Regions from separate parts of the Leuconostoc sp. C5 genome, predicted to be linked through region 1. Evidence: riboswitches for the same ligand, from Rfam matches in the RefSeq annotation. Region 1 holds a riboswitch; each other region holds the start of a gene.

Evidence for each region. Region 1 has a riboswitch for thiamine pyrophosphate ahead of thiE (thiamine phosphate synthase). Riboswitches for the same ligand answer to the same signal wherever they lie in the genome.
Region 2: it holds a riboswitch for thiamine pyrophosphate, as region 1 does, so the genes downstream of both, RHP56_RS04660 (uracil-xanthine permease family protein) here and thiE (thiamine phosphate synthase) in region 1, are expected to answer to the same signal.
Region 3: it holds a riboswitch for thiamine pyrophosphate, as region 1 does, so the genes downstream of both, tenA (thiaminase II) here and thiE (thiamine phosphate synthase) in region 1, are expected to answer to the same signal.
Region 4: it holds a riboswitch for thiamine pyrophosphate, as region 1 does, so the genes downstream of both, RHP56_RS03800 (ECF transporter S component) here and thiE (thiamine phosphate synthase) in region 1, are expected to answer to the same signal.

What each region holds. Positions count from the first base shown of each region.
Region 1 is NZ_CP134351.1:1,092,859-1,096,074, forward strand. Features, by position in the region: gene RHP56_RS05510 (thiazole synthase) at 1-386, opposite strand, end outside; gene thiF (sulfur carrier protein ThiS adenylyltransferase ThiF) at 408-1,055, opposite strand; gene thiS (sulfur carrier protein ThiS) at 1,066-1,263, opposite strand; gene thiE (thiamine phosphate synthase) at 1,290-1,928, opposite strand; TPP riboswitch at 2,060-2,150, opposite strand; gene RHP56_RS05530 (type I 3-dehydroquinate dehydratase) at 2,300-3,181, opposite strand; gene RHP56_RS05535 (type 2 periplasmic-binding domain-containing protein) at 3,178-3,216, opposite strand, start outside.
Region 2 is NZ_CP134351.1:937,196-940,411, forward strand. Features, by position in the region: gene celB (PTS cellobiose transporter subunit IIC) at 1-662, shown strand, start outside; TPP riboswitch at 838-927, shown strand; TPP riboswitch at 1,010-1,109, shown strand; gene RHP56_RS04660 (uracil-xanthine permease family protein) at 1,325-2,473, shown strand; gene RHP56_RS04665 (LuxE/PaaK family acyltransferase) at 2,466-3,216, shown strand, end outside.
Region 3 is NZ_CP134351.1:1,481,708-1,484,923, forward strand. Features, by position in the region: gene RHP56_RS07435 (ATP-binding cassette domain-containing protein) at 1-582, opposite strand, end outside; gene RHP56_RS07440 (ECF transporter S component) at 596-1,186, opposite strand; TPP riboswitch at 1,309-1,398, opposite strand; TPP riboswitch at 1,531-1,633, shown strand; gene tenA (thiaminase II) at 1,705-2,409, shown strand; gene hisC (histidinol-phosphate transaminase) at 2,497-3,216, opposite strand, start outside.
Region 4 is NZ_CP134351.1:744,300-747,515, forward strand. Features, by position in the region: gene RHP56_RS03790 (ATP-binding cassette domain-containing protein) at 1-529, opposite strand, end outside; gene RHP56_RS03795 (thiamine-binding protein) at 560-853, opposite strand; gene RHP56_RS03800 (ECF transporter S component) at 850-1,431, opposite strand; TPP riboswitch at 1,711-1,800, opposite strand; gene RHP56_RS03805 (tRNA (adenine(22)-N(1))-methyltransferase) at 2,052-2,741, shown strand; gene RHP56_RS03810 (Nif3-like dinuclear metal center hexameric protein) at 2,738-3,216, shown strand, end outside.

The DNA.
Region 1 (3,216 bases):
ATTACAATAAAGCCTTCTTTGGCTAGAACTTCTGTTGCTTTTAATGTTTCGTAATTATCAGGCATTAAGTATTTTTTATCAGGAATTACTTCTAATTTAATAAAGTCACTACCACTTAATTCACGGGCAATACGGGCAATTCGGATAGTTTCTTCAGCATTTGTGCAGCCTGAAGTATTAGGTAAAATAGTGACATTCTCAGGAATATAGTTTAAAATATTTTCCTTGGCGTCATTGGAACGTCTCAATGCCATTGTTATTATCTGAGCATCAGCATTTTTTACTGCTGAATCAATTAATTCATAGGAATATTTACCGGATCCTAAAATGAATCTTGAAGTGAATGTATGACCACCAATGGTCAAGGTATCAGTATTTTCTTTCATTACTATCAGTTTCTCCTAAATTTATAAAGCCACTTTACCGAGTATTAGCTGTAAAATGACATTTGCTTGATGACCAGCGCACACAAGCACTCTTGGTGCCATCAATCCTTCTACTCCAGCACTAATGTTATCCCCACAGATGTATACATTTTCGCTCTGTTGTCTCGTTTTAATATTATTTGGACTATGAATTCCAGCTAACCCGTTGCCCATAACAAGCGGTTTATTTGGAAAAATTTCACGAGAACTACCTAATAGGACTGCTTTACTATGCGGGTCATCAAATGCCTCACATATGATATCACTATCACCAAATAGAGCTTCAACATTTTGCGACGTGACTCTTTCTTGAATTGTTGAAATTGTAATAAATGGATTGAACTCTAATATATTTTGTTTTAGCGCAATCACCTTTGGTACATTAATTTGACTCAATTTAAATTGCTGTCGATTCAGGTTACTCAACTCAACAGCATCAAAATCAATCAAAGTCAAATGCCCTACTCCTGCACGCGCTAATGCGATGGCAATATTAGAGCCAAGTCCACCAGCGCCTGCAATAGTCACATGGGCCTGTGCAAGTTTTTCTGACGTTCCTGGCACATTGCGTTGTTTCATATCTTCATATACTTCTTGAACGCTGTAACCATCAATATTAATTTTGTGCATAAGACTTCCTTTAACCTCCGCCTACAAATGAAATAATTTCAATTTGATCATCATTATGAATAAAAGTATCTACAAAACGTTCACGTTGTAAAATCTTACCGTTGTGTTCAACTACAATGTTTTCTAAAGCAGCATTTTTGTCATTGAGCAGTTGTGCAATTGTCTTTCCAACGTACTGATTCTCTACAGAGCCATTTATCTTAAGCATTACCTAGGACCACCTTTCTCTAGCTTTTAAAGTACTTGGTCAAGTTCTTTAATCGTGTCGGATACTTTGTCCGCTATATTTTCGGCACACATAATTTCGCTAACCATCGCCACACCATTGATTTCAGTATTTTTAAAGTTGTGAATTGTATGTTCCTTGATACCACCAATTGCAATGACTGGTATGGAGACAGTTCGTGTAATCTCCTTTAAAGTTTCGATTGACGTAGGTTTTGTGATTACCTTGGTCTTAGTTGGATAAATAGCGCCAACTCCTAAATAATCTGCCCCCTCTAGTTCGGCCTGTGTGGCTCTCATGACACTTTTAGCAGACACACCCAAAATTTTTTCTGGACCAATTAAACGTCTTGCGACTGATATCGGTAAGTCATTATCGCCAATATGGACACCAGCAGCATCAACTGCTTGACAGATATCTATTCTGTCATCAATAATCAATGGAATTCTGAATCTGTCAGTAATTTCTTTCACTTTCGTTGCCAGTTCAAAATACTTATGCGTGGTAACCTCCTTTTCTCTTAGCTGAACGAGTGTGACACCGTTCTGACATGCTTTTTCAATTCGACCTAAAAACTCTTCATCAGAATAATCGTATCGATTTGTGACTAAATATAGCTTTAGCACCTTAGTTATATTTACATCCATGGGCTCCTTTTCGTAAACCTCCTGATAATATATTTTTGAAATTTTTCAATACACTGAACCTTTTTAAATTTTTCAAATAAAAAAGCTGTTTTTTTGCGCAAATGGGTACGCAAAAAAACAGCTTAATAAAAAATCTATTAATCACATCTTCCTACGCAGATTTTAATCCGATCAGGTTCAATGGGTATTTCTCAGCCCTCGCGGGCACCCCAGACATACATATATAATTTCATAAATACTATAACATTTATTTTTTGTAAACACAAGAAATAATTGCCTAGTAAATCAAAGTAAACAAAAAACGCTACCTCCTGAGAGATAGCGGGTAGGTAGATAGATACTACCCAGTTGGTCTTAACTAATATAACACATTATTGCCAAGCTTGCAATAATTCATTAATTGTCAGCTGCCCAGGAGCACTTCCTTGTGTACCATCAAGTACTGCAAAGGTCATTTCTGACCCATATTCATATCCCTTGATACGGCTACGTTTACCTATCTCTCCCATGCTCATCGTGATTAATGGTTGCGAAATATTGACGTTCTTAGTTGTTTGCAATAGGTAATCAACGTCTTTTTCGGATTCAGGCATGACAGCCAATTTGATAATATCTGCTGAAGTATCAGCCATATCACTGATTAAAGCTGGCAAATTTTTAGGGGTAGATTCAAAATCATGGTATGACAGTAATACTGGAATATTGGCTTTATTGGCTGCGTCCATAATACTTTGTCGTAGCGGCTCATCTAATGTATATTCAACATCAACAGCTGCAAACGGAAACCCCGAGTGTAAAGCAGTAATCATAAAAGTGGCATACTCGGTTGGACTCATCTCGCCACGACCACCCTGTGCAACCGTACGATATGTTAACAACACCGGAAAACCACCAATACTATTAAACACCGTACCAGTTAACTCTTTAATAATTTGAACATTTATTTGTGGCCAATTAGCCATGAATTCTTGCTTGGCATTATCAATTTCTGACAACATTTTCGCTTCTGTCATGGCAGAAACGTCTTTTTGCGCCAATTCACTTTGTGCCCCAGCCTTAACTTGTTGCCACATAACCGCCTGACTAAAGTCATCTGCGATGTAATCTGCCCGCCATTCAACAATGTCTGGATTTTGTTGTTGTAGTTTTTGAGCGAACGGACTAATTTTGTCCGTAGGTCCTAAAGTTAGGGGGACTGCTATAATCGGTTTATTCGTACTGCTAGGTATGTTTAATAGTTCTCTTAATGTCATAGGACTCTATAGACGATCCAAACCATCTGAGGCTT
Region 2 (3,216 bases), 160 kb from region 1:
CTGACATTTTCAAAATGATTGCAATACCATTTAGCTTCGTTACAAGCATGACTAGCACCTGGCTAGGAATTATGGTGATTGAGTTCTTGATTCATGCCTTGTGGATTGTTGGTATTCATGGCGCTAACATTATTTCCGCATTTATTACGCCTATCTTCTTAGCAAATATGGTAGCAAATTCAAATGGGGCTAACATACCGTTTGCTGGAGAATTTAATAATGCCTTTGCTATCTTAGGTGGCTCTGGTGCGACACTTGGATTATGCATATTTATTACTTTACTAGCACGTTCCGAACAGCTAAAAGTTTTAGGCCGAGCTTCAATCGTACCATCACTTTTTAATATTAACGAGCCGTTAATATTTGGATTACCAATTGTTTATAATCCTTATCTAGCTATTCCATTTTTCTTGGCACCAATGGCAACAGCTTCCGTTGCTTATGCAGCCATTAACTTCCATATCATTCGGCCAATTGTTATTCAAGCACCATGGCCATCCCCAGCCGGAATCGGTGCATTTATTAGTACCGTTGATTGGAAAGCAGCAGTCTTAGCAATAATCTGTGTTGTAATAGCTTTCATTATTTACTTACCATTTATCAAAATATATGATACTAAGTTGTACAATGATGAGCAGGGGAAAACACAAGTACAGCCTTAATGACGAGGCATCAAAATACTGGTCTGTGTTTAGTAACAGACTGGTATTTTTTATATTCTCGGCTGGCTGATTTGTGAAAGGTAAATTTCATCAGTAAGGATATCACTTAATGACAAACTTATGTGAAAAATAGAATGAATTACTTACATTTAATAGAAAATTTATGATACAATAATGCTTGTGCTAGGGGCGCCAAAATGGCTGAGAAGAACCCTTCGAACCTGAACTGATTAACATCAGCGTAGGAAAGTGCTACATTTTTTAACGTAGCATTTTTCTCTAGGTGAGAAAAATGTTTTTTTATTGCATAAAATGACTTATTGAGAGGATTTTTTTGAAAAATGAATAATAATCACTAGGGGCGTCGCAAAGACTGAGATGATGTATATCGGTCCCTTTGAACCTGATCTAGTTAATACTAGCGTAGGAAAGTGACCAATATTTGATAACGACATGTACTGTTGTCAAAAGTGTCCTTTTTTATGTATTTAAGGGCACTTTTTTATTGGAAAAGGAATTTAATTATGATGACACCAAAACATAACCGAATCATGGATCATGGCCTAGCTGGAATACAGCACGTGTTTGTTTCTAACGTGTGGTTAGATCCAATTTATGTTGCCGCTGCCGCAGGGCTCTAACTGAACTTATCAACTAATCTTGTGAACACGATTTTTATTGTTTCAGGATTAGTCACGCTTACACAGGCAACAAAATTAGCGAAGCTGCCTATTGTTCAAGGGCCGTCAGCTGCTTTTGACGCGTTAATGATTAATGCTGGTAAAGCTGGTCAGTTAGCAACGGCGAGTGGTTCAATTTTACTGAGTGCACTCATTGTATTTTTATTGTCCGTTACAGGACTTATCAATAAACTAATCAAATTATTGACACCGGCAATTACCGGAACACTAATATTTTTGGTTGGTATTTCTTTATCTGGATTCACACTATCTGAATTCTTAGGTGGTTATCCAGGTGATAAAGGTTTCTCTTCACCAACAACACTTATTTTGTCTGTTACTACAGCAACTATTGTCATTCTATTGTCGATATTTGGTAAGGGATTTTGGAAGCGTTTTTCCTTTTTAATCGCGCTAATTGTTGGTGATATTCTAGCAGTTTCGTTAGGTGTCGTAGATTACAGCGTATTATCAACAAAATCATGGTTTGGCATGCCTCATTTATTGCCTTATGGATCGCTAAAGTTTAATTGGGTCATGTTTTTGACATTCTTTGTTGCCTATGTGGTTGCAGTGGTAGAGGCTTTAGGTGTCTATCAGGCAGCTGGCGATACTTTAAAAGAAAATATTTCACCAAGGCGCATTCAAAATGGTCTAATTGGCGAATCTGCGGGATCAATGTTTTCATCCTTGTTCGGAGGCTTTCCAACAACTGCTTTTGCTCAGAATGTAGGGATTTTAAACTTAACTGGCAATGTTTCGAGAATACCAGTAATTATTGCAGGGATTTTGTTTGTCGTACTAGGTTTTGTTCCTAAAATTGGTGCGTTTTTGGCAATAACGCCTAGTCCAGTGATTGGGGGCATATTTTTGCCCGCAGCAACAACTTTAATTCTGACTGGATTCAACATTTTGAAAAGAGCGCCTGACAACAATGAAAATAACATGATTATTGGATTGTCTATCATACTAGCGATTGCTCTGCCCAACTATGCAACCGGCTGGTCAGGTGTTACAGGTGAATTATTATCTAATAGCATATTAGTCGGTGCGTTGTCTGCCATCATCTTACAGTTTGCCTTGGTTAACTTACCACGAATGATAAAAAATATAAGGGGATCTCATGATTGAAAAATCTAAAAAAATTCAAAGCGACATTTTAACTTTCATTAATAAATACAAGGATCATCAAACAGAGCAATATGAATCGGACTTCAATCAGCTAGCTATGCGCATTTTTGCTTATCAATTTCAAAACAATTTACCATATAAAAAATTTGCCCAATTACGACATAAAAACCTCTTGACTGTAAAAAACTGGCACGAGGTTCCGCTAATTCCGATTCAAGCGTACAAAGAATTAATTCTGTCAACCGAAGATATTAATCAAGCTGCGGATGTTTTTTATTCGAGTGGCACAACAAATATTAATCATAGAAGCAAACATTATATCTCGAATTTAAATATTTGGGAAGAATCTATGCGGGCAGGATTCAAGAAAAACGTTTTGCCTAATACGGATAAAATTAGAATACTTTCTTTGTTTCCGGGTATGGCAGATAACCCTAACTCTTCTTTATCTCGCTATATATCAACCGCTATACGAGAATTTGGTACTGAAAATAGCCATATCTTTTTTGAAAATAACCAACTAAACTATTCGGAACTAATCGTTGCTCTTCAAGAAGCAGAAAAAAATCATGAGCCCATATTACTTTTGGGTGCTTCGTTTTCTTATGTTCATCTATTGGCATACTTACAGCAACATCACCAATCCTTTAATCTGGCAAAAGAAAGCATTATTTTTGATACTGGTGGATTTAAGGGCAAGTCAAAAGAAGTGAGTATGACTGACTTATATGCTGATTTGGAGA
Region 3 (3,216 bases), 390 kb from region 1:
TAAAATGCCATGCCCTTGATCAACTAATTTTTTTAACAATACTTGTAACTCATGTCGATGCTCTGGATCAACGGCCGCAAAAGGTTCATCCAATAAAATAATTTCTGCACCCATCGCTAATGTTTCAGCTAAAGCAACCTTTTGCAATTCTCCACCTGACAAGTATGAAAGTTCTCGGTGTCGCAGTGATTCAATTCCTACCTCTGATAAAGCAGAATTAATTCTCTTATCAATTTCCTCGGTAGTTAAAGATAAATTTTCTAATGAAAAAATCAATTCAGCTTCTACGCGATCCATGGCAAATTGTTGATCTGGATGCTGAAATAGCATGGCAACTTTTTTAGCGCGATGGTTCGCTTTGATTTGAGCAATTGACTGATGGTTCAAAGACACTTCCTGTGACAATTCGCCGCCATATTTAGGATATAACCCAGCTAAGGCAGTCATCAAAGTTGATTTACCACATCCAGATGAACCAACTAATAATATAAATTGTTCTGGTCTAATCTCCAGTGAAATATCTTCTAAGATAATTTCATCGTCAAATTTAATATCTAAATGATTGGCCTTTAATTCCGTCATACTTTTATTGACCTTATCGGTTTGTTTTTAATAATTTAGACTTCTCTAGCAAGTTGACAATCCAGTAAACTAATAGACCGGCAAAAAATGCAATTGAAATCCAGCGAACAATAAACAACCCAACTAGCATACCAAAATCAAATTGTAGATATCCATCGTGGAACAATGACCAGATGAATGTCACGCATGTTCCAGTAAATGTTGACAAAATCAAACCCATTTTCCAGCTTTTATATCCTGTCAAAGTAAAACCAAGCTCTGATCCGATACCTTGAATAAATCCAGAAATTAGTGTTGCAACACCCCAATAGCCGCCCAACAAGGCTTCTCCAGTGGCGCCAAGCAATTCACCTATTAATCCCGCACCAACACGTTTCAATAAATAACTAGCCAATGGGGCTGCCATCATCCATGGCCCAATAGTGATTGCAATGGTGTATTGGTGCAACCCAAGCGGAACTAAGACTGCATCAAGTGCTGTGTACACTGGATCCATAATAAAATAAATCACACCAAAGGCAATACCAATCAACGCCATTAAAATGACTTCTCGCAAAGACCATTTCCCTTTTGATCCCGCTGTTACTGTTTCTACTTGTTCCATAAACATCTCTCCTCTTGTTTCGAGGTTGTATGTTTCGATAAAATACCTTTTATAGTATAAGTGTCTATACAAAAAGCCACCAACCACAAAAGAATTTAGTGATTGATGGCATCAAAAAGACATCTTAATCTAACTTATTCTTCCTTCGCAGGTATTAACCTGACAGGTTCAATGGGTATTATCTCAACCTTACGGTACCCCAGATAAAATATTAACTTCGTGAATTAGTATAACCCATTCTAATTTTAAATGCAAAGAAATTTTCTAGCCCATTAGCTACACCATAAAACCATTTGCAATTTTAATTTTTCAATGCTATGCTAATCTCATTAAAAAAAATATATGCTGTCCACTAGGGGTGCCTTCTTGGCTGAGATGATATTACTTATCAATCCCTTCGAACCTGATCTAGTCAATACTAGCGTAGGAAAGTGGTATTCTTTTTACAAAAGATACTCTTTTTTGCCTAGTCAAGAGAGAGTTTTTTTGTTGGACATGTAAAGATTTTAGGAGAAATTATGTTTTCAGAAGAATTGCGCACCCAAGCTGCACCAATTATGACAGCCATTCATGATCACGCATTTGTTCGTGGCATTGCGGACGGTTACGTCCCCCGAGAAGCTTTGATTTTTTACGTTGAACAAGATTTCCAATATCTTAGTGAATTTATCAAAATTTATGCCAATGCCATTACAAAATTAACTGATCGTAATGAAATGAAATTTTTTGCTGATTCAATTGATTTCATTTTAAATAGCGAAATTCATCCCCATCATGTTTTTTGTGACGTTGCCGGCGTCGAATATGAAACATTGCAACACGCCACGCCAACACCTAAAGCATATCTATACGAATCACATATGTATCGTGCGGCTGACACCGGCTCCTTATTAAATATTCTAGCTGCTTTTCAGGCTTGCCCTTGGACCTATAATGAAATTGCAAAAAAACAAGTTCAGGAGAAAGCGAACACAAATGATAACCCATTCAAAAGCTGGATTGATTTTTATGATAATACAGATGATGATTCGGAAGTTTCACTATCTGACAAAATCTTTGAATGGATAGATCGCTTGGCAGAAAATGCAACAACTCAACAACGCCAACAGGCCACACAGTTTTTTCTTAAAAGTTGTGAATTAGAATGGCAGTTCTGGGAACAAGCCTACCACCAAGAAGACTGGCGCTTCAAAGATGTATTAAATCAGGCAAACACTTTGTAAGGCTATTGATGTAAAGAAGTGAAATTTAATAACACAAAAATGTTGCGTCGTTATTTAATGACGCAACATTTTTGTGTATCCGTGAATTTATTTGTTTGTAGCTTTCAAAAAAGCTAATTTTAATTCAGCATTGTCTTCTGGTGTACCTAACGCAATACGAATCCACTCAGGATTAAGTCGATCGTTGACTTGGAAACCTTGTTCTAATAATTTTTGACCAACTTTTTTCGTTTCGCCAACCTTTATCCAAATAAAATTAGCCTGTGATTCATAAAACTTAAACTTATTTTTAGTCAAAAAATCTTGGAACTTTTGGCGCTCTACTTGAAAACGTTGGACATTTTTCTGCAAGTACTCTTGATCTAATACAGCAGCCGTGCCACCAACAATCTGATAGGTTGATAAATTATACGGTAAACGAACTGCTTGCATCGCACTATAAAGGGGATCTTGCATAATGCCATATCCAACACGTAAATTAGCTAGACCGTATGCCTTTGATAAGGTACGTAGCACAACCAAGTTTGTGTACTCAGCTACCAAAGGTGCCACGGTAGCATCAGGTTCATCTACAAAATCATAGTAGGCTTCGTCCACTACTAACGTAATATTTGCTGGCAGCTTGTCCAAAAAGCGCTTAATGGAGCTGGTTGTTTCGAATACCCCTGTTGGATTGTTGGGGTTAGCTATCCATACCATAGCAGTTTTATCATCAATAGCATCTAAAATCGCATCAAAATCAACATGCCCGTTATCAACATTAACGGGTATTTTTTTTGTTGTAGACTGTTCGATTTGTGCATGCAT
Region 4 (3,216 bases), 350 kb from region 1:
TAGCTAATAGGTCTTGGCGAGATTGGCTATCAATATTTGCAAAAGGTTCGTCTAATAATAAGAAATCACTTTGCATTGCAACAATGATAGCCAATGCAACTTTTTGTTTTTCACCACCTGATAAGGTGTCAATGTCTTGATGAGTTAAGTCTGAAATACCAACAAATTCTAGAGCGTGCGTTGCACGTTGCTTGATATCAGAAGGATGAACTTGCAAGTTTTCTAAAGTGAAAATCAATTCATCCAGTGGCGTTTTCATAACAAATTGGGTGTCTGGATCTTGAAATAAAAAACCGACGACTCTGGCTTTCTCGTTAGCCGGTAATGTGGTAACTGCTTGATCATTAACAAGTACTTCACCTTTTAGTTGCGGATATAATCCTGCAAATATTCGGAGAAGGGTTGATTTTCCAGAGCCAGAGGGACCAATTAGCAGGTTAAAACTATTGTGAGATAGTGACATGGTGGTATCATCAAGTATTTTTGTATTGCCATATGACAAACTGATATGTTTTAAATGAGTAACCATAATAATTCCCTATGTACGCGGAAATTCCGCTTATTTATATTTATCTGTTTTCTTTGCAATGGTTAAAACATCAGAATCTGTAGCCATGTTTATTTTGCTGTATACCATAACAGGGATGTCACTAATTTCTGCTGCAACCTTGGGCAAATTTTTTAAAATATCCATTAGTTGATCGTAATCACCTTCGAGAGTTGATTCGAAAGCACCTACCTGATAGTTGACACCACTCTTGTCAATATAAGCAATCATATGATCAACTATGCGAATGACTTCTTCTGTGTCAGCTGTCATCGGCAATACTTGGACCGCAATACTTGATATCATGAGACCACCTCGTTTTTATTGACCTCTAGAATACCTGATTTAGCAACTAATTTTTGTGTGAAGTAAACGATAACTCCTGCAAAAATAGCTGCTGAAATGAGGCGAGTAATAAATAATCCAATCAACAAACCAAATGAGTAGTCAGCATAACCATTACGGAACAGGTCCCAAATAAACGTCACAATGGTAACTGTGATGACAGACATTGACAAACTCGTTTTGTCCCAACGACGGTAGCCAAATACAGCAAATCCAAGTTCGGTACCAAACCCTTGGATTAATGCAGAAACAACGTTCATGACACCCCATTGAGAGCCAAACACCATTTCAATTGTGCCGCCAAGTGTTTCACCTATAATTGATGCGCCAGGACGACGTAAGATGAACCCAGCCATCGGACCAGCCATTAGCCAAGGACCCAATGTTGCATCATTAGCATATGCGCTTAATCCAAATGGTGTTAAAAAGGCAGCGATGACATTATAACCAAATGCCCAAGCCCAAAATATAAATCCAAAAAAAACACCGATTAGTGCGATGAAGATAACATCGCGAAGTGACCATTTGTTTGCAGACATTTGCAAAACCTCCTAAAATTTCCGATATTAACCAATAGGTGCATGAGCTATACAACTGTTTACATGACTTATTGGTTAATAATTGATGTAACCGAAATCACCGCAAAATCGGGTGTAATTAGAAAAAGCCAGACTTCACAAGGAAGACTGGCTTGAAAAATTGTGGTCATGATCTCAATGCAGAAACGTTACTTAACAAACTTGTGTTATTTCATCATCATATATTATAGTGATAACGTTACAAAACATAGTACCGTCAAGATATGTCAGTTCATTAATACATTTTCAAGTAAATCTCCCTACGCTAGTATTAACTAGATCAGGTGTGATGGGTTTTATCTCAGCGCGACGGCACCCCAGATTTTGGTGTTTTCAGTTATTTGTGAAAAGCTCACGCCTAGAGTGTAACACAAGACAAATTATCGTGCAAACTATTCGTATGCAATAGAATTTAATCCCAAAATTATGTTATATTTTCTAACATTCTAATGTTTTTAATTATGAAATTTGAGTATGATATAACTTGTGGTCTTTATTAATTAAAAGTACATGATATCAGCGAGATATTGACTTATTTGTTATACTAAAATGAGTAAAAAAAACAACTCTAAGGATAGAAAATGGACAGTATTCATCTTTCACCACGGCTTGCAGCTGTGGCTTCATTTGTACCCAAAGGCGCAAGGTTAGCCGATATTGGCTCTGATCACGCCTATTTACCTGCTAATCTATTAATCAATAACAAAATATCGTTTGCGATTGCTGGTGAGGTTGCTAAAGGACCTTACGAAAATGCGCAGCACGAAATTGTTCGAAGAGCGTTAACCACACAACTTGAGGCGAGATTGGCGAATGGATTAGCGGCAATTAAAGATGAGGATCATATTGACACGGTCACAATCGCTGGTATGGGTGGTGTCTTAATTACAGATATATTAGAAGCGGGATTTTCAAGAGCAAAACGTTTTGAAACGCTTATACTACAACCTAATACTGATGAGCACATTGTGCGAACATGGCTAAACAATCATCAGTATAAAATTAACGACGAGGTTATTGAACAAGAGGATAACCACTTTTATGAAATTATGATTGCAACAAAGGGCACCCAAAGTTTATCAAGCCTCGATAAAAAATTTGGTCCTGTCTTGCGAAAGAGAAAAACGTCAGTTTTTGTTGCTAAATGGCAGAAAGAATTGGATCGTATCGACACAATTTTTGAAAATCTTGAATTTGCTGGAAAAGCTGATTCACCCATTTATCAAGATTGGAAAAAAAAATATCAGCAAATTCAGGAGGTTATCAAGTGATTGCACAAGAGTTAATTGACAAGATTGAACTTTTTGCGCCGAAACAATTAGCTGAGGAGGGTGACCCCACGGGACTGCAAATTGGTGATCCTAAGCAGCCTGTACATCGAGTAATGACAGCCCTTGATGTTCGTCCAGAAGTGGTTCAAGAAGCAATTGATAATCAGGTCAATTTTATATGGGCACACCATGAGGTCATGTTCTTCCCGGCGAAAAATCTAGACTTATCACAGCCTCAAAATCGAATGTATGCAGATTTGATTCAACACCATATCGTTGTTTATGCTTCACATACTAATATGGACAGTGCACAAGGTGGCATGAATGATTGGTTGGCCGAAGCACTTGGTATTCAAGATGTAGTGCCTTTAGTACCAAATGTAGATAAGAAAACTGGTCTTGGCAGGATCGGACAATTAGAGCAACCAATTTCTGTACAAGAATACGCTGTGAAAATTCGTGATTTGTTTCATGT